Regions from separate parts of the Nocardia arthritidis genome, predicted to be linked through region 2. Evidence: predicted binding sites of a transcription regulator. Region 2 holds the regulator's gene; the other holds the start of a gene.
The links. The regulator HspR, encoded in region 2, represses chaperone genes until heat shock. The targets are predictions, from matches to a motif close to ANNTGAGTNNNNNNNACTCANNT.

Region 1 (9,866 bases), 470 kb from region 2:
CATTCGGGCCGACGGTCAATTCGCCGTCGATGGTCGGGCTCAGGTGCACGCCGAGGAAGGGCAGGCTCGGGTCCGGAATCGGATAGATCAGGGTGCGCACCAATTCCGCATGCGCGGCGGGCAATTGGTAGTACTCGCCGCGGAACGGGACGATACGGAAATCGGTGCGCACGCCCGCCAGCCGGGCCAGCCGATCGGCCTGTAGACCGCCGCAGACCACCAGCCGCTTCGCGGTCCAGCCGCCGGTGGGCCCGGAAACCGTTACCACGGAATCGGTTTCGGTGATGGCGGTGATTTCGGCGGACAGCTCGACGCGGCCGCCTCCGGCGCGCACCTCGTCGGCCATCGCCGATGTCACCCGGCGATAGTCGATGATGCCGGTGTCCGGCACGAAAAGCGCGCCGACTCCGGTGATGTGCGGTTCGCGGCGCACCAGCTCCGGCGCGTCGATCAGCTCGACCTCGACGCCGTTGGTCACCGACCGCTCATACAGCGCGAGCATCCGCCGCTGCTCCGCGGAATCGGTTGCGACCAGCAGCTTTCCGCAGCTGCGGAAGGGAATGTCGTGCGCGGCCGCGAATTCCTTGGTCAGCGCGGCGCCGCGGCGGCACAGCCGCGCCTTCAGACTGCCCGGCTCGTAATAGATTCCGGAATGGATGACCCCGCTGTTGTGTCCGGTCTGATGTCCGGCCAGCCGCCCGCCCTTCTCCAGCAACACCAGTTCCGCCCCTGGATGGCGCTGCAGAATCCGCCGCGCGGTCGCGACCCCGACGATCCCCCCGCCGATGACGCAGTAGTCGTACATGCTCTCGGACAGTACTTCTACGCCAGGGCGCGCGCGGTATCTCCGTGCGGCCGAGTCAGGCACAGGTTTTGTTCACCGATGGCCGGATCGGAGACCGTCAGCAGCACAACACCTCTGCCGGTGTCGATTTCGGTGCGCACCTTCGTGATTCCATCCGGTGCCACGCCGAGGCGCTGCCGGACCTGGTTCGGCAGCAACATCTCGGACAGGACGGTGAAGGCGTTGGTGTCGACCGTGACGCCGTACGAGCCGGTGCGCGGCGGATCCAGCTGCGCGCCGACGAAGGCCGCCCCGAGACCGAGCCGCCCACCCGTCCGTGGCGCGGGCGAATCGGCTTGCGATACAGTCGGTTTCGCCACTTCGGTCGATAACGGACCGGCGGGCGGCGGCAATTGGTGCCGTTCGCTGGTGAGCACCGTCTCGATACGCACCGGGCCGGTGACGATGTCCTCGCGCGGCGTCGGGGTGGCCGGTGCGGCGTGTGCGCCGGACAGACCGCCGGTCGAGGTCATCTGATTGGCGACATACGCGCCGGCGACGACGGTGAGGGTGAGGCTGGCCGCTCCGGCGAGCACGATCGCGGTGTGCCGCGCGATCTGGCCCGGCGTCGTGGAGCGCTTCGATGCGGGGTGGTGGGCGGGTCTGGTTGCCGACACGATACGTTCTCTCCTTCCGCCGGTCGGCGGCGTCCAGGTGAGGTGTGTCGACGCCGCGGATCAGAATATGGCGGCCCGCGTCGTTGAAAGCCGTACGCTCGTCCAGGTTACGGTGCCCCAGGTGAACAGGCGGTAGCCGTGCGGTCAAGATCACGTTTGGCCCGGCACGATGCCGCATCGCTTCTAATGCCGAGGGTCGTTCATGTTTCCGTGCGTCGACAACGGGGTAAAACATTTTTTAGTCGGCGAGCGCCATTCTCGACTGCCACATCGAGACACCCCGGCCAACGGCGTCCGGCCGTCGACACGAACGGCGCACCCAAGTGTGGCGCTCGCCGGCGTCCAAAATAGTTCCGCGTGCAGGAGAAATCGTGTGCGCGGCGGCGATTCGCCGCCGCGAGTCGGGGTGTCGCGATCGGCCCCCCGCAGGGCCGGAGCCTCGGGCGGGTCAGTTGAACTGGCCCGCCTTTCGGCCGTTACCGGCAGGTCCGGCGAAAGCCTGTGCGATGGTGAGCCATCCGGCCGCATCCGGGCCGATCGTCCGCAGTGCCAGATCGTCGCGATGCCTGCGCTGGGTGACCAGCAGGCAGAAATCCACCGCCGGACCGCTCACCCGCTGTTCGGCGTCCTCGGGACCCCAGGTCCATACCCCGCCGTCGGGTGCGGTCAGCTCAACCCGGAATTCCGTTGCCGGAGCGGACTTTCCGTGTACCGAGTAGGCAAAGTTCCTGGTGCGCACGCCGATATGGGCGACGGTGCGCAGTCGCGCCGTCGGGATGCGGTCGACGCCGAGGGCGTCGGCGACATCCTGTCCGTGCGCCCAGGTCTCCATGATGCGGGCGCTGATCATCGAGGCGGTGCTCATCGGCGGGCCGAACCACGGCAGTTTGGTTCCGGCCGGAACCGCGCGCAGCGCCGCGACCAGTCCGGTCCGCCCGGCGCGCCAGCGCGCGAGCAGTTCGGCGGGTGCGGTGGCGGCGGCTTCGTCGGCTCCTTCGTCGACGAAGGTCAGCGCGCGCGGCGCGGCGGCGGCGAGCAGCTCCGCGAAGGCATCGGCGTCGGTGGCCGCGATCGTCGCGACCTCGTCGGTCCAGGCCAGATGGCCGATCTGATGGGCGATGGTCCAGCCGGGCGCCGGTGTCGGGCGGGCCCATTCGCCCGGGTCCAGCGGGGCGACCAGGCGCTCCAGATCCGCGCATTCGGCGGTGAAATCGCTGAGCAGAGCGTCGAGGTCGGCCATTTGATCCCTGTCTTCCCGCGGGCGACGAGCCGAACGCGGCTCGCGGTCCAGCATCGCAATCGGCCGAAAGAAATGCAAGCACGCATGCTTGTTTTACCGGTTCACCAGCCGAAGGCGATCAGGTGCGCCGCCCCGACCGCCAGCCCGAGCACCGCACCGTGCAGGTAGAGCAGCCAGGCATCCTGCTCGACCGAGGCGTAGAACATCTCCATGAACTCCCCCGGGCTCAACTGCTGCAGCTTGCGCGCGGCGAATTCATCGATCTTCTTGGCCTGTTCCAGCGCGAAGGCCTGATCCTCCACCAGACTCGGGGCCAGGCTCACCGCCGCACCCGCCGCACCCACCTTCAGGTTGTCGAACTGGCGCCGCCCGAACGCGGCCCGCACCACCGAGGTGGTCGGCCCGAGCTGACGGTGGATCTCCGCCGAGATGAGCCGCTCCAGCAGCTGAAAAGTCTTGTCCCCGTTGGGGCCTTCCAATAGTTCGGTGGCCAGATTGGGCAGTGTGAGCACCTGGTAGGCCAGGATCTTCGCGAGATCGCTCGCGGCCTGCGGTTGCCGTTTGGCCAGCAGCGCCTGCCGCCACAGATATCGGTAGCGCGGCTGCGGATCGCCCGGTTCGAACACCATCTTGATCGCGATCACGTTCACCAGCACCCCGATCGCCGCCGCACTGGCCAGCACTATGATCCAGCCGGGCAGCCAGCCGAATACCGGAATGCTGTGGTGCACATTCATATACAGCGCGAGCAGCAGGCCGAACGGCGCGCCGAGCAGGCCGACGCGGACCATGAAACGCAGCTCCGGCGCCGCGATGCTGGTGGTGAGATCCTTGAGGATGTCCGGGTTGGCCCGTAGATAGCGGATGACGAAGCTTTTGATGTCGATCAGCTGATCGACATTGTCGCCGAGCGATTGGAAGGCGTTGCGGCACAGCGTCGGCAGCTCCCGCTCCACCCGCTGATAGATGATCTGCTGAATGGTGCGCGGAACACCCCGCCACAGATCCGGATTCTCCCGCAGCATCAGCTCGTTGACCAGCGGCTGTACTTCCTTGCGGGCCAGCACCGCGATGTAGTCGGCGACGGCCTCCAGATCCAGTTCGTGGATGAAATCCTTCGGGTTGCCGATCCGCATCAGCGCCTTGTCCACACAGATGCTGGCCATCTTCTCGGCGCGCGCCGGAATGAAGCCCTGGAAGCCGATCTGCTTGCCGTCGCCGGAGAACGTCGGCAGCACCTGCACCCGGCGCGGCAGGTACGGATACAGCACCGCGAGTCCCGGAATGCGGATGCCGCGGAACCGGACCGGCCAGAACAGCATCAGCACACCGGTCCAGTTGGTCAGCCATCCGGCGAGCGCGCTGAAGACCGGGAAGGTGATCAGATCGACCACCAGCTTCGGCTGGCCGGTCAGCTGCTCCCAATCGATGAGCACACCGGCCGAAAGTGTGGTCATCGCTGGATTCTCCCCTAGTCCGAAACCGACGTGACCGTCGGTATGAGATAGCTGCGGCCCCACATTCTCATTGCCCTCTCCGAGGTGTCAACGCGTCGCGGGCCAGCCGCCCGCGGCGACGAGCCGGTCGACCGGTTCGGTGCCGAGACGCTGCATCCGCTCCAGCAGCCCACGCTGCCCTTCGATCAGTTGGCGATTCGAATAACCCTGTGCCCGAAGGGGTTTGCGGGCGGCGCGCCGGCTGCGACGGGTGATCAGCGTGGCCAGCTGCTCCGGCGTCGCGATACCGCGGGCGGCGGCTATCGGAATCATCGAACGGAACCACTCCCGTTCCCCGCGCAGCACCCAGGCGTATACGGCCGCGAAGAACACGACGTAGACGACCAGCTTGAGCCCGATGCCGAGGTATTCGATGTGCGCGGTATCCGGTGCGTCCCAACCGAAGTGCAGCGCGCACCCCATCGAATAGAAGACCGCGAATACGCCGAGCCTGCGCGTCATCGACCAGTCCCGCCGCGCCACCGCGACGACGATGCCGATACCGGCCAGCGCGGTGAACATCCAGTGCGATGCGATACCCGCGACGAGCCGGACCGCCCCGACCAGGATGGCGGGCGTCGCACCGCCCTGCGCCGAGGTCAAGCCCGCGTTGGCCTCGTAGATCAGATCCTCAACCACTTGGAAGCCGAGCCCGACACAGCCGCCGAGCAGCAGCCCGTGCATCGGCCGGACGAATATCCACCGCCCGAGCCAGGCGACGGTGAATACGCCGATGCCCTTGATGCCCTCCTCGACGATGGTCGCGGAGATCGGCGCCTGCCAGTCGTTGGCGAAATCGTCGCCCGCGATGTTCTGCACCACCCGCATCAGGTGGTCGTTGCCGAACAGTGCGATACCGGGCCCGGCCATCGCGCCCCACAGGAAGCCGAACCGCAGGCCGGTGCGCAGCACATGCCGCGCCCGCAGACTGTCCAGCCGGATGATGACCCAGCCGAAGATCACCAGGGTGGCCAGCGTGAAGGGCAAGCCGACCAGCACCTCCGACGCCGTCAGCGCGAAGACGCCGAGCAACTGCAGCACCAGACCGGCCCAGCCGACGCAGACGATCAGGAAATACACCCAGAACAGCGCCGAACTCGGCTGAAACCACCTCATGACGCCACCTGCACGCTCTGCACGATCGGCAGCAGTTCCGGCAGCCGCGCGCCGCCGCCCGCGAGCGCGATGCTCACCACCAGGTTGTCCTTCCCGATCACCGCGCACACTCCGGATGCGGTGGCGGCCCGGCAGGTGAGCCCGTGGAATCCGGCCGGGTTGCCGATCTCGCCGCCGTCGAATACCGCGTCGAAGGCCTGTAGTCCCAACACTTTTCGCCGCCACTCGAGTGCGGCGGGCAGATCGGTGACGCCATTGGCCACCGTCACCAGCAGTACCGAACCGTCGGGCGCGTCCAGCAGTGCGGTGGTCTGGTCCCCGGTGGGCCTGCGCGACCACCCGTTCACGCCGGTGAAGCCGACCGTATCGGGCGAATCGCCAGGCGCGGTCACCTCGATCCGCTCGGCGCCGACCGGCGTCTGCTTCGTCGGCACGTTCGCCGAGATCACGACGGGTCCGCCGATCAACACCGCAGTCGCCGCGAGCACCAGCCCCGCCTGCCGCCAATCACGCATAACGCCCATCTTGGGGCCGCGCCGTCCAAAGTGCCCGATATGACTCGCGGTGCCGCCTCAGAACATGGAGTTGTCGTCGGCGGCCGTCTCGGGGATCTCCTGTCCGACATCCCAGTGCTCGACGATTCTGCCGTCGGCGATCCGGAAGATGTCCATGATCGCGCTGCCTCGGTCGCCGGGCGCGAACGTCATATGACGTGGTTCACCAGGGAATGACGGTCTCCGCCGGCCCGTCGGCGCCGAGGAATGCTCCGGTCGGTCCGTCGGCGTCCAGCAGGGCCAGCCGCACCGGCACCGCCGCGGCCTGTTCGGCGGTGAGGACGCCGCGGCTGAACGGTGAATCGGCATTGAGGTCGGTCGCCGCCAGGCCTGGATTCGCCGAGTTCACCTTGGCCCCCGAGGCGCGCAGTGCATTGGCGTACAGCACCGTGACGGCGTTCAACGCGGCCTTGGACGAGCTGTAGGCCAGCAGACCCCGCGTGGAGATCGGGTTGTCCGGGTCACTGAGCAGCGTCAGCGACCCGAGTGGGCTGGACATGTTCACGATGCGAGCCGCGGCCGAGCGCCGCAGTAGTGGCAGGAAGGCGTTGGTCACCGTCACGACGCCGAATACATTCGTATCGAAGGCGGTGCGCAGCTGCTCGGCGGTGATCTCGCTGACGGGGATCCCCCACTCCACCACCACGCCCGCATTGTTGACCAGCACATCGAGCCTGCCGAAATCGCCCGCCACCTGCTCGGCGGCCACCCCGACCGACGACGGATCGGTCACATCGAGTCGGAGGACGCGCACATCCAATCCGTCCGCCACCAATTTCTCGGCCGCCGTCGACCCGCGCTCCACATCTCGCGCACCCAGATAAACGGTGAGTCCCGCAGCCGCCAATTGCCGCACGATCTGGTAGCCGATCCCTTTGTTCCCGCCGGTTACCACCGCGATTTTGCCTCGGTTGTCCATCAATTCCTCCTGTCCTCCGCACCAGCCTGGCAGTGCCGATAGGCACCCTGAGGTGCCCATCGAACCTCGGCGGGAGGTGGGTGATTCGCCCTCAGCGAACGTCGGACCAGGTGCGGAACAAACCGGAGGGGAGCGGGGTTGAGTAGGCATCGCTCAACTTTTGCGTACTGAAGAAGGGTCGAAGACGTGACTACACCACAGAACCTGCCGGTGCTGTTCCTGACCGATCCGATCGTGCTGCCGGGCATGGTCGTGCCCATCGAGCTGGACGAGGCCGCGCAGGCCGCGATCGACGCCGCGCGCGCCGCCAAGGAGGGCCAGGTTCTCATCGCGCCTCGGCTCGACGAGGGGTACGCCAGCTACGGCGTCGTCGCCACCATCGAACAGGTCGGCAGGATGCGCGGCGGCGCGCCCGCCGCCGTGCTGAAGGCCGAGCGCCGCGCGAAGATCGGACACGGGGTCACCGGACCCGGCGCCGCCCTCTGGGTCGAGGCCGAACCGGTCGATACACCCGCCCCCGACGGCCGGACCAGGGAACTCGCCGCCGAATACAAGAAGCTGGTGGTCTCGGTGCTGCAGCGCCGCGAGGCGTGGCAGATCATCGACGCGGTCAACCAGCTGACCGATCCGTCGGCCATCGCCGACACCGCGGGCTACGCCAGCTACCTGACGCCGGAACAGAAGCGTGAACTGCTCGAAACCCCGGATGTGGCAAAGCGTTTGACCACGCTGATCGACTGGACCAAGGCGCATATCGCCGAGGCCGAGGTCACCGAGAAGATCAGCGACGAGGTCCGCGAGAACGTGGAGAAGAGCCAGCGCGAATTCCTGTTGCGCCAGCAGCTCAACGCCATTCGCAAGGAACTCGGCGAGGGCGAGCCCGACGGCGCCGACGATTACCGGACCCGCGTCGAGCAGGCCGACCTGCCCGACAATGTCCGTCAGGCCGCGCTGCGCGAGGTGGACCGGCTGGAGCGCTCCAGCGACCAGAGCCCGGAATCCGGTTGGATCCGCACCTGGCTCGATACCGTGCTCGAGCTGCCGTGGAGCGTGAAAACCACCGACTCCACCGATGTTTCGGCCGCGCGGGCGGTGCTGGACGCCGACCACCACGGCCTGGACGAGGTCAAGGACCGGATGGTCGAATACCTGGCCGTGCGCGCCCGGCGGGCCCAGCGCGGCCTGGAGGTGGTGGGCGGTCGCGGCTCCGGCGCGGTGCTGGTGCTGGTCGGCCCGCCCGGTGTCGGCAAGACCTCGCTGGGTGAATCCGTGGCGCGGGCACTCGGCCGCAAGTTCGTTCGCGTCGCACTCGGCGGCGTGCGCGACGAGGCCGAGATCCGGGGTCACCGGCGCACCTATGTCGGTGCGCTGCCGGGCCGGATCGTGCGCGCCATGAAGGAGGCGGGATCGATGAATCCCGTTGTGCTGCTGGACGAGATCGACAAGGTCGGCTCCGATTTCCGCGGCGATCCCGCGGCGGCGCTGCTCGAGGTGCTGGATCCGGCGCAGAACCACACCTTCCGCGACCACTACCTGGATCTGGATCTCGACCTGTCCGATGTGCTGTTCATCGCGACCGCCAACGTCATGGAGACCATCCCCGGCCCGCTGCTGGACCGGATGGAGCTGATCACCGTGGACGGCTACACCGAGGCCGACAAGGTGGCCATCGCCCGCGACTTCCTGGTGCCGCGGCAGTTGGAGCGCAATGCCCTTACCGCCGAGGAGGTTTCGATCACCGAGGCGGCGCTGCGCGAGATCGCCGCGAACTACACCAGGGAAGCCGGTGTGCGGCAGATGGAGCGGCTGATAGCGAAGGCGCTGCGCAAGGCGGCCACCCGGCTGTCCGAGGGGCCGACGAAGGTCGACCTGGGCTACGACGCAGATCTGGGCTACGACCTGCCGAAGGTCGAATCCGGCTCGGCCGCAAGGCAACTGGAGATCGACGTGGCCGATCTGAAGGATTACCTCGGCCGTCCGCGGTTCACCCCGGATTCGGTGGAACGCACCGCGGTGCCCGGCGTCGCGACCGGCCTCGCGGTGACCGGCGCGGGCGGCGACGTCCTCTACATCGAGGCCAACGCCGCCGAGGGTGAGCGCTCGCTGACCCTGACCGGCCAGTTGGGCGACGTCATGAAGGAATCGGCGCAGATCGCGCTGACCTACGTGCGCTCACACCTGGAGGAGATCGGGATCGAACCGAAGGTGCTCGATCGCAATATCCACATCCACTTCCCGGCGGGCGCGGTGCCGAAGGACGGTCCGTCCGCGGGCGTCACCATGGTCACCGCCCTGGTGTCGCTGGCGCTGGGCAGGCAGGTGCGCGCGGATGTCGGCATGACCGGTGAGGTCACGCTGAACGGCCGGGTGCTGCCGATCGGCGGGGTGCAGCAGAAACTGCTCGCCGCCCAGCGCGCCGGGTTGAAGACCGTGTTCATCCCGGCCCGCAACGAGCCGGATCTGGACGAGGTCCCGGCGGATGTGCTTGCCGCACTGGATGTCCGGCCGGTCGCCGATGTGGCCGAGATCCTGGCGTACGCCATCGAGCCGGTGGCCGAACCGGCACTGGACGGTCCCGCCTTCGCGGCGACCGCCTGATCGGATCGCGAACGAGCCGTGCGTTGTCCTCGGACACGCACGGCTCGTTTGTTTATCCGCGTCTTGCTCGGCGTGGAGCGGACCGGGCCGGCAGGCCGACACCGCGATGCAAGAGTCGTGCAAGCGTCCGTACCGAAACTTGGCCCATGACAACAACCGAACGTGTCCCGGTGCTCGTGGTCGGGGGCGGCCTGGTCGGTATCTCGACCGCACTGTTCCTCGAATATCACGGCATCCCTTATCTTCTCGTCGAACGCAGGAACTCCGTGTCGGCGTTGCCCCGCGCCCGCGGCGTACACACCAGGACCAGCGAGATGTTCCGGCAGGTCGGTGTCGAGCGGCAGGTCGAGCAGGTTTCCGCGGGCGTGGTCAAGGCGGGCTCCTTCGGCGGAGCGAGCCGTGGCGCGACCCTGACCACCGCGACTCAGCTGGATCTCGGGCACCTGCGCCACGGCGTCGCGGGCGGCGTGGCGAGTCCGTCC
Region 2 (9,866 bases):
ACGATCTGCTCCAGCTGTTCCTCGTCGAGCGCGTGGAACATGACCACATCGTCGAGGCGGTTCAGGAACTCCGGTTTGAAAGCCGAGCGCACCGCGTTCATGACGAAGTCCTTATCACCACCCGCACCCAGGTTCGAGGTGAGGATGAGGATCGTGTTGCGGAAGTCCACCGTGCGGCCCTGGCCGTCGGTGAGCCGTCCCTCGTCGAGCACGGCGAGCAGGATGTCAAATACATCCGGATGCGCCTTCTCGATCTCGTCGAACAGCACCACCGTGTACGGCCGCCGCCGCACCGCCTCGGTCAGCTGACCGCCCTGGTCGTAGCCGACGTAGCCGGGCGGCGCGCCGACCAGGCGAGCCACCGAATGCTTCTCGCTGTACTCGCTCATATCGATCCGGACCATCGCGCGTTCGTCGTCGAACAGGAAGTCCGCCAACGCCTTTGCCAGCTCCGTCTTACCGACGCCGGTCGGGCCGACGAACATGAACGAGCCGGTGGGCCGGTTCGGGTCGGCGACCCCGGCGCGCGCCCTGCGCACCGCGTCCGACACCGCCTGCACGGCTTCCCGTTGTCCGACAACGCGTTTGCCGAGCTCCTCCTCCATCCGGAGCAGCTTCTGCGTCTCGCCCTCCATCAGGCGGCCGACCGGAATGCCGGTCCACGCCGAGACCACCTCGGCGATATCGTCGGGCCCGACCTCCTCTTTCAGCATCACCTCGCCGTCTCCGGCTGCGGCACTTGCCTTTTCGGCGGCGGCGAGCTCCTTCTCCAGCGCCGGGATCTTGCCGTAGCGCAGCTCGGCGGCCTTGCCGAGATCGCCGTCGCGCTCGGCCCTTTCGGACTCGCCGCGCAGGGATTCCAACTGCTCCTTGAGAATCCGGACCTGGTCGATGGCCTTCTTCTCGTTCTGCCAGCGGGTCATCAGCTGGTTGAGCTTTTCCCGGTCGTCGGCGAGCTCCTGGCGCAGCTTGTCCAGGCGCGCCTTGGACGCCTCGTCGGTCTCCTTGCTCAGCGCGACCTCTTCGATCTCCAGCCTGCGCACCGCGCGCTCGACCTCATCGATTTCCACCGGGCGCGAGTCGATTTCCATGCGCAGCCGCGAGGCCGACTCGTCCACCAGGTCGATCGCCTTGTCCGGCAGGAAGCGCGATGTGATGTACCTGTCGCTGAGCGTCGCGGCCGCGACCAGCGCGGAATCGGTGATGCGCACACCGTGGTGCACCTCGTAGCGCTCCTTGATGCCGCGCAGGATGCCGACGGTGTCGGCCACCGACGGCTCGCCGACCAGCACCTGCTGGAAGCGGCGCTCCAGTGCGGCATCCTTTTCGATGTGCTGGCGGTACTCTTCCAGCGTCGTCGCGCCGACCAGGCGCAGCTCGCCGCGGGCCAGCATGGGCTTGATCATATTGCCCGCATCCATCGCCGATTCGCCGGTGGCGCCCGCGCCGACAATGGTGTGCAGCTCATCGATGAACGTAATGATCTGTCCGGCACTGTTTTTGATGTCCTCGAGCACGGCCTTGAGCCGTTCCTCGAATTCACCGCGGTATTTCGCACCGGCCACCATCGCGCCGAGGTCGAGCGATACGACGGACTTGCCGCGCAACGATTCCGGAACGTCACCCGCGACGATGCGCTGGGCCAGCCCCTCGACGATGGCGGTCTTGCCGACGCCCGGTTCGCCGATGAGCACCGGGTTGTTCTTGGTGCGGCGGCTCAGAACCTGGACCACGCGCCGGATTTCGGTGTCGCGCCCGATGACCGGGTCGAGTTTGCCCGCGCGCGCGGCCTCGGTGAGATCGGTGGAGTACTTCTCCAGCGCCTGGTAGCTGCCCTCCGGGTCGGGTGTGGTGACGCGGTGGTTGCCGCGCACGGTCGTGAACGCCTCACGCAGTGAATCAGCGGTGGCACCATACTTTTTCAGCAGCATGGTGATATCCGAGTCGCCCTCGGCGAGGCCGACCATGACGTGCTCGGTGGAGACGTATTCGTCACCCATTTCGGTGGCGAGCCGCTGGGCGGCGGTGATCGCGCCGAGCGCCTCGCGGCCGAGCTGCGGGGTGGTGGTGGCGCCGGTGGCCCGCGGCAGCCGGTCCACGATGTCCTGTGCCTCGCGTCGCACCGTCGCTGGGTCGACGCCGACGGCTTTCAGCAGTGGGGCGGCGATGCCATCGGTTTGATCCAGCAACGCCACCAGCAAGTGCGCCGGACGGATCTCCGGATTCCCCGCGGCCGATGCCGCCTGCAGGGCGGCCGTCAGCGCCGCCTGGGTCTTGGTGGTGGGATTGAACGAGTCCACAAATCACCTTCCTACTAGTTGTTTCGCACGGCCCCAAGGGCAGTTGGTCGACGGAATGATCAACCGACTGCCCTGCCGTTCATACCGTCCAACGTCGGAAAGGTTGAGTCTGTTCCGCTCAAGTTTGAAAAGTTACAGACCTATCGGGAAACGCTACGCCGCGACACCACCGAATGGGACGAATCATCACGTCTTACCCATACCCACGCATACGATGGCCGTGGCCGTTGGTTGATGCATCACTCGTCAGCCGGACTCTGAGGAGCTAATGGATGCGCGCGATCGTGGTACGGAGGTTCGGAGCGACACCGGAACTGGCCGATATGCCGCTGCCCGAACCCGGGCCCGGTCAGGTCCGGGTGCAGGTCGAGGCGGCCGGCGTCAACCCGTTCGACCAGCGCATGGCCACCGGCTTCCTGGACGGCAAACTGCCGCACGACTTTCCGATGATCCTCGGGGTCGACGGGGCGGGCACCATCGCATCGGTCGGGCCCGGCGTCACCGAATTCGGCGTCGGCGACCGGGTGGTCGGCAAATTCCTCTATCCGCCGGTCGGCCACGGCAGCTTCGCCGAATACGCGGTCGCCCCGGAACACGGCACCCTGGTGCCCATCCCCGACGGGGTCTCCACCGTCGCCGCCGCTGCCCTGCCGACCGCGGGTATGACCGCGCAGGACATCGTCGACGCGGCGAAGATCCAGCCGGGGCAGCTGGTGCTGATCATCGGCGCGACCGGCGGCGTCGGCTCATTCCTGGTGCAGCTGGCCAATATCGCAGGCGCGCATGTGATCGCGACCGCGCGCGGCCCGGCGGCGGATCAGGTGACGCGGCTCGGCGCGGCCGAAACCATCGACTACACGTCCGGCCCGGTCACCGAGCAGATCCGCGCGCTGCACCCGGACGGCGTCGACGTGCTGTTCGATCTGGTGAGCCCGCCGGAGGCGCTGGCCGAGCTGACCACCCTGGTGCACGACGGCGGCGTCGTCTACTCCACCATCTGGTCCGCCGACGAGGATGCGTTGCGCGGCCGAGGTATTCGCGGCGGCAATATCGAATCCAAGGGCGGCGCGCCGGAATTGGCCCGGCTGCTGGTCCGGGTCGCGGACGGCGACGTGGTGGTGCCGGTCGACCGGACGGTGCCCATGGCGGAGGCGGCCTCGGCGATCGGCGCCACCGGCGCGCGCGGCAAGACGGTCCTGGCCATCTGACCAAACGAGCGGGAACCAATGCGCCACCCTCCGCGTTGGTTTCACCGTCGAAAAAGTCCGGCCGATTCGGTCTCGTAACCATGCTGGACCATGTAGTTTGCCCACCGGTTACCCGCGGGTTCGGTGCTCCCACCGATAAGCACCCGGCCACGGCATTTTCAGGGATACTTGACCACGGAGGACCGCCGGTTACGGGAAGGTCGCCGGGCAGCTCATCAGAGGGAAAGGAAGCTCCACGTCGTGGATGCGCGTTCAGCAGCGCTGGTCCGCGCCAACTTCCGTTCGGTGACCGAATCACCGAACGGACCCGAGCGGTTGATCAGTGCGTTCTACGGTCACCTGTTCGCCGAGAATCCCAGACTTCGCGAACTGTTCCCGCCCGCCATGGATATGCAGCCCAAGCGGCTGGTCACGGCCATCCAGTACGTCATCGACCATCTCGAGGACTGGCAACGGGCCCAGAAGTTTCTGGAGCAGTTGGCCCGCGACCATCGCAAATACGGTGTCGAGGCGGCTCATTACGATCTGGCGGGCCGCGCCCTGCTCGCGGCGTTCCGCGCGTACAACGGCAGCGCGTGGAACCGCGCGCTGGAGGAGGGTTGGCGCGACATCACCATCCTCATATCGGCGTCCATGGCCATCGGCGCCAATTCGGACAAGTCGCAGCCGTACTGGGAGGCGACGGTTGTCGGCCATCGGCGGGTGCTGGAGGATCTGGCCATCGTGCGGCTGCAATCCGACAGCCCGGTGCCGTATCAGGCCGGGCAGTATGTTCCGGTCGCGATACCGCAGCGGCCGAAGATGTGGCGCTACTTCTCGCCCGCAATTCCCTCGAATCCGTACGGGGAGATCGAATTCCACGTCCGCAAGGTGCGCGGCGGCTGGGTCAGCCCGGCCATCGTCAACGAGACCAGGGTCGGTGACCGGTGGCAGATCGCCGGCCCGCTCGGCGGCCTGCACGTCGACCGGGACAGCGGCCGCGACGTGCTGCTGATCGGTGCGGGCACCGGAATAGCGCCACTACGCGCGCAGCTGATCGAGATGGGCCAGCGCGGCATCAATCCGCGGGTGCACTTCTTCATCGGCGGCCGCTACCCGTGCGATCTGTACGACGTGGAGAACATGTGGCAGCTCTCGCAAAGCAATCCGTGGCTCACCGTCGTTCCGGTCTGCGAACAGAAGACCAATCCGTGGTGGTATCCGCATCCGCCCGCCGACGCACCGTACGGCATGCATCGACGGCTGATCGGTAATCTCGGCGCCGTGGTTGCGAGCTTCGGCGCATGGGCGGACCGGCAGATCCAGATCGCCGGTTCGGCCAGGATGATCGCCGACACCCGCCGCGCGCTCATCGCGGTCGGCACCCCGGAGCAGAACATCAGCTGCGATCCGGTGTGAGGTAGTCGCATCCGACGATTCACGCGAGTACGAAGAGTTCTCGCGCCATTGGCGCGACAAGATTGGATACGGCAAATATGGATATCAACCCGGGCGCGCTCGGCAACGGGCTGCATCGGGAGCCCGAATGGACCGCCACCGTCGTCGGTCATCACCGGCTGCGCCACGATCTCGCGGTGATCCGGCTGATCGGTGAATTCGTTCCGTTCACCGCGGGGCAGTCGGTCGAGGTGCAGGTGCCGCAGCTGCCGGGGATGCGGCGGCGCTACTCCCCCGCGTTGCCACCGTCGCTGGACGGCAAGCTGGAGTTCCACGTACGCACGGTGCCGGGCGGCTGGTGCAGCGGTTCCATCGTTGCCGACACCAAACCGGGCGATGAGTGGCGAATCTCCGCTCCCCTGGGCACTTTCATGATCGATCCGGCGGGTCCGGACGTGGTGATGGTCGCGGGCGGCACCGGTCTGGCGCCGATGCGTTCGCAGATCCTGGAATTGGCCCGTAAGCCGGAGCCGCCGCGCACCTATCTCTTCGTCGGCGGCCGCTCACCGCGCGATCTGTACGCCGAGGACATGCTGGTGCTGCTGGCCGACGAATTACCTTGGCTCACCGTGATTCCCGTGGTGGACAGCCCGGAGGATCCCGGCTGGGCCGATGAATGGTACGAACAGGCGCGGGTGGACATCGGCTTCCAGGAAGACGACCTACTGGTCGGAACGCTCGCCGATGTCGTTGCCTCCCATGGGGCTTTCGACGATCACCAGGTGTTCGTCTGCGGTTCGCCCGCGATGACGCGGGCCACCGTCGACCGCTTGGTCGCCGCCGGAACGCCCCCCGAACTCATTCAGTTCGAAGGGATTTGACCGCAGCACCGCTCAGAACAGCGGATCGTGCCGGATGTTCTTGGTCTGCGTGCCCGCGGCCATCAGCCGGAACTTGGTGGTCTGCACCATGGATGGCGCGCCGACGATCTGCACGTCACGATCGGTCCACGGCCCGTGTGCGGCGACCACCTTGCCGATCTGACCGATGACGCGCGGTTCGAGACCGGGCAGTTCGGGCTCCGGCTCACCGGAATCCAGGTACCACCAAGGGTTTTCGTCGCTCTCGGCGATCGGGGTGACGGTGAGCCACTTGTTGGCGACGGCGAGCTGGCTCAGCACCGGTAAGTCGTAGAGGTCGCACGGATGGTGCCCGCCGACGAATAGATGGACGCGAGGGTTGGTGCGGCGCTGGGCCATTGCCATCAGCTGGGCCCGCAGCGGGGCGATGCCGGTGCCGCAGCCGACCATCAGCATCTTGCGTTTGGTGTTGCGCGGCACGCCGAGTCCGCCGAGCGGCGAGCCGAGCAGCCACTGATCGCCGACGGCGGTGTGGCCGACGATGGCCGGGCTGACCCAACCGCCCAGCACGCTGCGAATGTGGAATTCGATCTCCCCGTTGGCATTTGCGGGCACCGCGGGGGAAAGGTAGCGCCACATTCGCGGGCGGGCCGGAACCTGCACGCTCATGTACTGCCCGGCGGCGTATTGCATGGGCTGATCGAGCTGCAGGCGCACGATGGTGAGATTACGTAGCACGTCGCGGCGTTCGACGACGGTGCCGGACCAGACGGGCGGCGTCGTCTCCTTTTCGGCGGCGCCGATCATGGTGTCGGCGATGACCTTCAGGCCCTCGTCCCAGCCCGCGTCCACCTCGTCGGTCCACATCTCACTGTCGGCAAACCCGCGCAGCGCGGCCTTCAGCGAGGCGCCGACGGCGACGTAATGTTCCGGCTGCACACCGTATTTGCGGTGGTCGCGCCCGAGCTGGGCAAGGAATGGCAACAGCTTGTCGGGTTCCTCGAGGCGGTCGAGCGCGTACATGATCGCCTTGACCAGGCGGTCGCGCTGGGCATCCATTGATGCGGGGAAGAATTCACGAACATGGGGGTAGTCGGTGAACAAGATCGCGTAGAACGATCTCGCCAACTTCTCCGGCCCCCCTTCCTCCGCAGCAACCGCCTTGAACGTGGTTCGAATCAAAGCGACAGTCCGCGAATCCATTTGTGTCACAACCCCATTTCGCACTCGAACACACCCGTGCCGGCGAGTGAGGGTGCTGCGGGACACTCGACAGCAGCCGTTGCCGAGAAGTGTAGGTGAGGTTAGCCAGCAACGGAATCCTTCGTTTAAACAACACCGGTGTAATTCCGTTCAACCAAGGTTCCCGCGCGCAAATCCGGCTTGAAACAAACTGCAAGACCGCTATGCCACAAGGAAATCGGTCGAGTGCACACCGAATTTGCCTGCCCCGATTTGCAAGATTCATCCCGATTCGTGATCGCGGAGCGATCGGGTGGCAACTTCAGCGGCGCAATGGTTTTCACGGCCGTACCGAATGCCACACCGCACGCCTCCCCAACCACGTCAGAATCCGAATAGCAAACGAGTCACACAATCGGTGATGGACGGTTGATCGAATTCCAGCTTACCGTCAGCTAATTCGCTTCTAAAACGATTCAATCGGGCAATAGGGCAACAACCGGACATCGATTTGCCAGCTTGCCACCGATGTTTGCTGATCGGTTCCGGAAGCGATTGCGGCGCATTGCCGAACGATCATGTGTCAGATCGGAAAACGACAAGCGGGCCGCGGAATTCCGGTCACCGAGTGGTGAAACCGGCTCCGCGGCCCGCTCGTTCGGTCGTTACGAACGCCGATTACGTGGCTGCCACACCACCAGCGCGGTACTGCGCTGCTGCGGAACGAGATCCGGACGGTAGCCCGCCCGCAGCCGTTCCAGTTCCGCCCGCGTCTCGACGAGCTGCTGCTGCAGCGCCTCCACCTGATTGGTGAGCTCGATGATGCGCTTGATGCCCGCCAGGTTGACGCCCTCGTCCTGGGACAGCCGCTGCACCTCGCGCAGCAACTCGACGTCCCTGGCCGAATAGCGCCGCCCGCCGCCCGAAGTACGTTGTGGCGTAACCAGACCGAGTCGGTCATAGGTGCGCAGTGTCTGCGCGTGCATGCCCGCCAGTTGGGCCGCGACCGAGATCATGAAGAACTCGGTCCGCGAACCGCCGCTCGCCTGCTTCGGATCAGTGGACATCACGCACCTGCCCATCCCGCACGTGGATCGAAACCGCTGGCCTTCTCCGCCTCCGCATAGCGCTTCAGCGCCTCGCTCGCATCGTTGTCCAGCTTCTGCGGCACCGCAACCTTCACGGTGACCAACAGGTCACCCGCGCCGCCGCCGCGCTTGGGCACGCCGCGGCCGCGCACTCGAAGGATCCGGCCGTCGGCGGTGCCCGGCGGCACCTTGACCCCGACCCTACCCTCCAGGGTAGGCACGGAAACCGTTGTGCCGAGCACCAATTCGCTGTAGCTCACCGGCAGCACCAGGGTCAGGTCGTCGCCGTTGCGGCCGAAAACCTTGTCCTGGCTGACGTGCACGGTGACATACAGGTCGCCCGACGGCGCGCCCCGCAACCCGGCCTCACCCTGCCCGGCCAGCCGAATCCGTTGCCCGTCACCGACACCCGGCGGAATCCGGACGGTGATGGTGCGGGTGCGGTTCTGGATACCGCTGCCGTGGCAGTCGACGCACGGGTCGTCGATGATCGAGCCGGTGCCCCGGCATTCGTCGCACGGCTCACTGAATCCGAACGCGCCCTGGTTGCGGCTGATCACGCCGGTTCCGTTGCAGATGGGGCAAACTCGGGGACTGGTCCCCGGTTTGGCCCCGCTGCCGTGACAGGTGGTGCACGGCGACGGACTCGTCATCCGCAGCGGAACGGTGACACCCTGTGCGGCCTCGCGGAAACCGAGCGTCGTCTCGGTCTCCACATCGGCCCCGCGCCGCGGCCTGCTCGACGTCCGGGTGCCGCCGCGGTTGAAGAGGCCGCCTAGTAGATCGCCGAGGCCGCCGTCACCCGCGCCCGCATTGCCGAAGATGTCACCGATATTGAAATCGCTGGAGAATCCGCCGCCCGCGCCCGGCGTGAAACCGCCGCCGCGCGGATACCCGCCGGCGAAAAGCCTGCGGGTCTCGTCGTATTCCTTGCGCTTGGCCGGATCCGACAGCACGGCATGCGCCTCGCTGACGGTCTTGAAGCGCTCCTCGGCCTTGGTGTCACCCGGATTCGCGTCCGGGTGCAGATCGCGGGCCAGCTTGCGGTAGGCCTTTTTGATCTCGTCCTGGGAGGCGCTGGAGGAGACACCCAGCTCCTTGTAGAAGTCCTTTTCGATCCACTCCCGCTGACTCACCGAGTATCTCCTCCTCCCGCAGACTTATTGGTTTTGTACGTCGGCATCGTCGGATGCCTCTGTCTCTGTGGTGGCCGAAGCGAGATCGGCCACGCCATCGGTTACCCCGACGAGCGCGTGGCGAAGCACGCGATCGCCGAACCGATAGCCCTTGCGCATGACGACACCGATCACCGGATCGTGCCCGGAACCCTCGTGCTGCACGGCCTCGTGCAGCGTCGGATCGAAAGGCTCACCCTCGGAACCGAATTCCTCCAGACCCTGCTTCTGCAGGGCGGCGGCCAGCTTGTCGGCCACACCCTTCAGCGGGCCGGACTCCAGGTCGCCGTGTGCGCGCGCCCGGTCGAGATCGTCGAGCACACCGAGCAATTCGCCAACGACGGCGGCCTTGGCCGAATCGATCGCGGCCTTGCGGTCGCGCTCGACGCGGCGCCGGTAGTTCGCGTACTCGGCGGTCAGCCGCTGCAGATCAGCGGTGCGCTCGGCGAGTTCGACGCTGATGGTGTCGGCGAGGACATCGCCCTCGGGCCCGTCGGCGGAACCATTGTCCGCCAACGGTTCCCGAACGTCACCGGTCTCCGGGTCAATCTTTCGATTGTCGACGATGGTGATCGGCTCCTGTTCGGAGTTGTCCTGTGTCACTTCTTCTCCGTGTCGACCGGCTCGTCAACAACCTCGGCATCCACGACCTGATCATCGGCCGCCGCGCTCGACG

Region 1: the regulator HspR is predicted to act here: its motif matches at 6,923-6,945, upstream of lon (endopeptidase La).

What each region holds. Positions count from the first base shown of each region.
Region 1 covers NZ_CP046172.1:9,933,173-9,943,038, reverse strand. The annotation lists gene lhgO (L-2-hydroxyglutarate oxidase) at 1-805, opposite strand, end outside; gene F5544_RS45435 (hypothetical protein) at 823-1,461, opposite strand; gene F5544_RS45430 (TIGR03084 family metal-binding protein) at 1,910-2,701, opposite strand; gene F5544_RS45425 (hypothetical protein) at 2,803-4,158, opposite strand; gene F5544_RS45420 (PrsW family intramembrane metalloprotease) at 4,246-5,313, opposite strand; gene F5544_RS45415 (hypothetical protein) at 5,310-5,828, opposite strand; gene F5544_RS47260 (nuclear transport factor 2 family protein) at 5,886-6,020, opposite strand; gene F5544_RS45410 (SDR family oxidoreductase) at 6,031-6,786, opposite strand; gene lon (endopeptidase La) at 6,973-9,384, shown strand; gene F5544_RS45400 (FAD-dependent monooxygenase) at 9,531-9,866, shown strand, end outside.
Region 2 covers NZ_CP046172.1:9,466,767-9,476,632, forward strand. The annotation lists gene clpB (ATP-dependent chaperone ClpB) at 1-2,300, opposite strand, end outside; gene F5544_RS43105 (NADP-dependent oxidoreductase) at 2,573-3,508, shown strand; gene F5544_RS43110 (FAD-binding oxidoreductase) at 3,749-4,906, shown strand; gene F5544_RS43115 (FAD-binding oxidoreductase) at 4,984-5,766, shown strand; gene F5544_RS43120 (FAD-binding oxidoreductase) at 5,779-6,948, opposite strand; gene F5544_RS43125 (heat shock protein transcriptional repressor HspR) at 7,593-7,994, opposite strand; gene dnaJ (molecular chaperone DnaJ) at 7,994-9,151, opposite strand; gene grpE (nucleotide exchange factor GrpE) at 9,176-9,793, opposite strand; gene dnaK (molecular chaperone DnaK) at 9,790-9,866, opposite strand, start outside.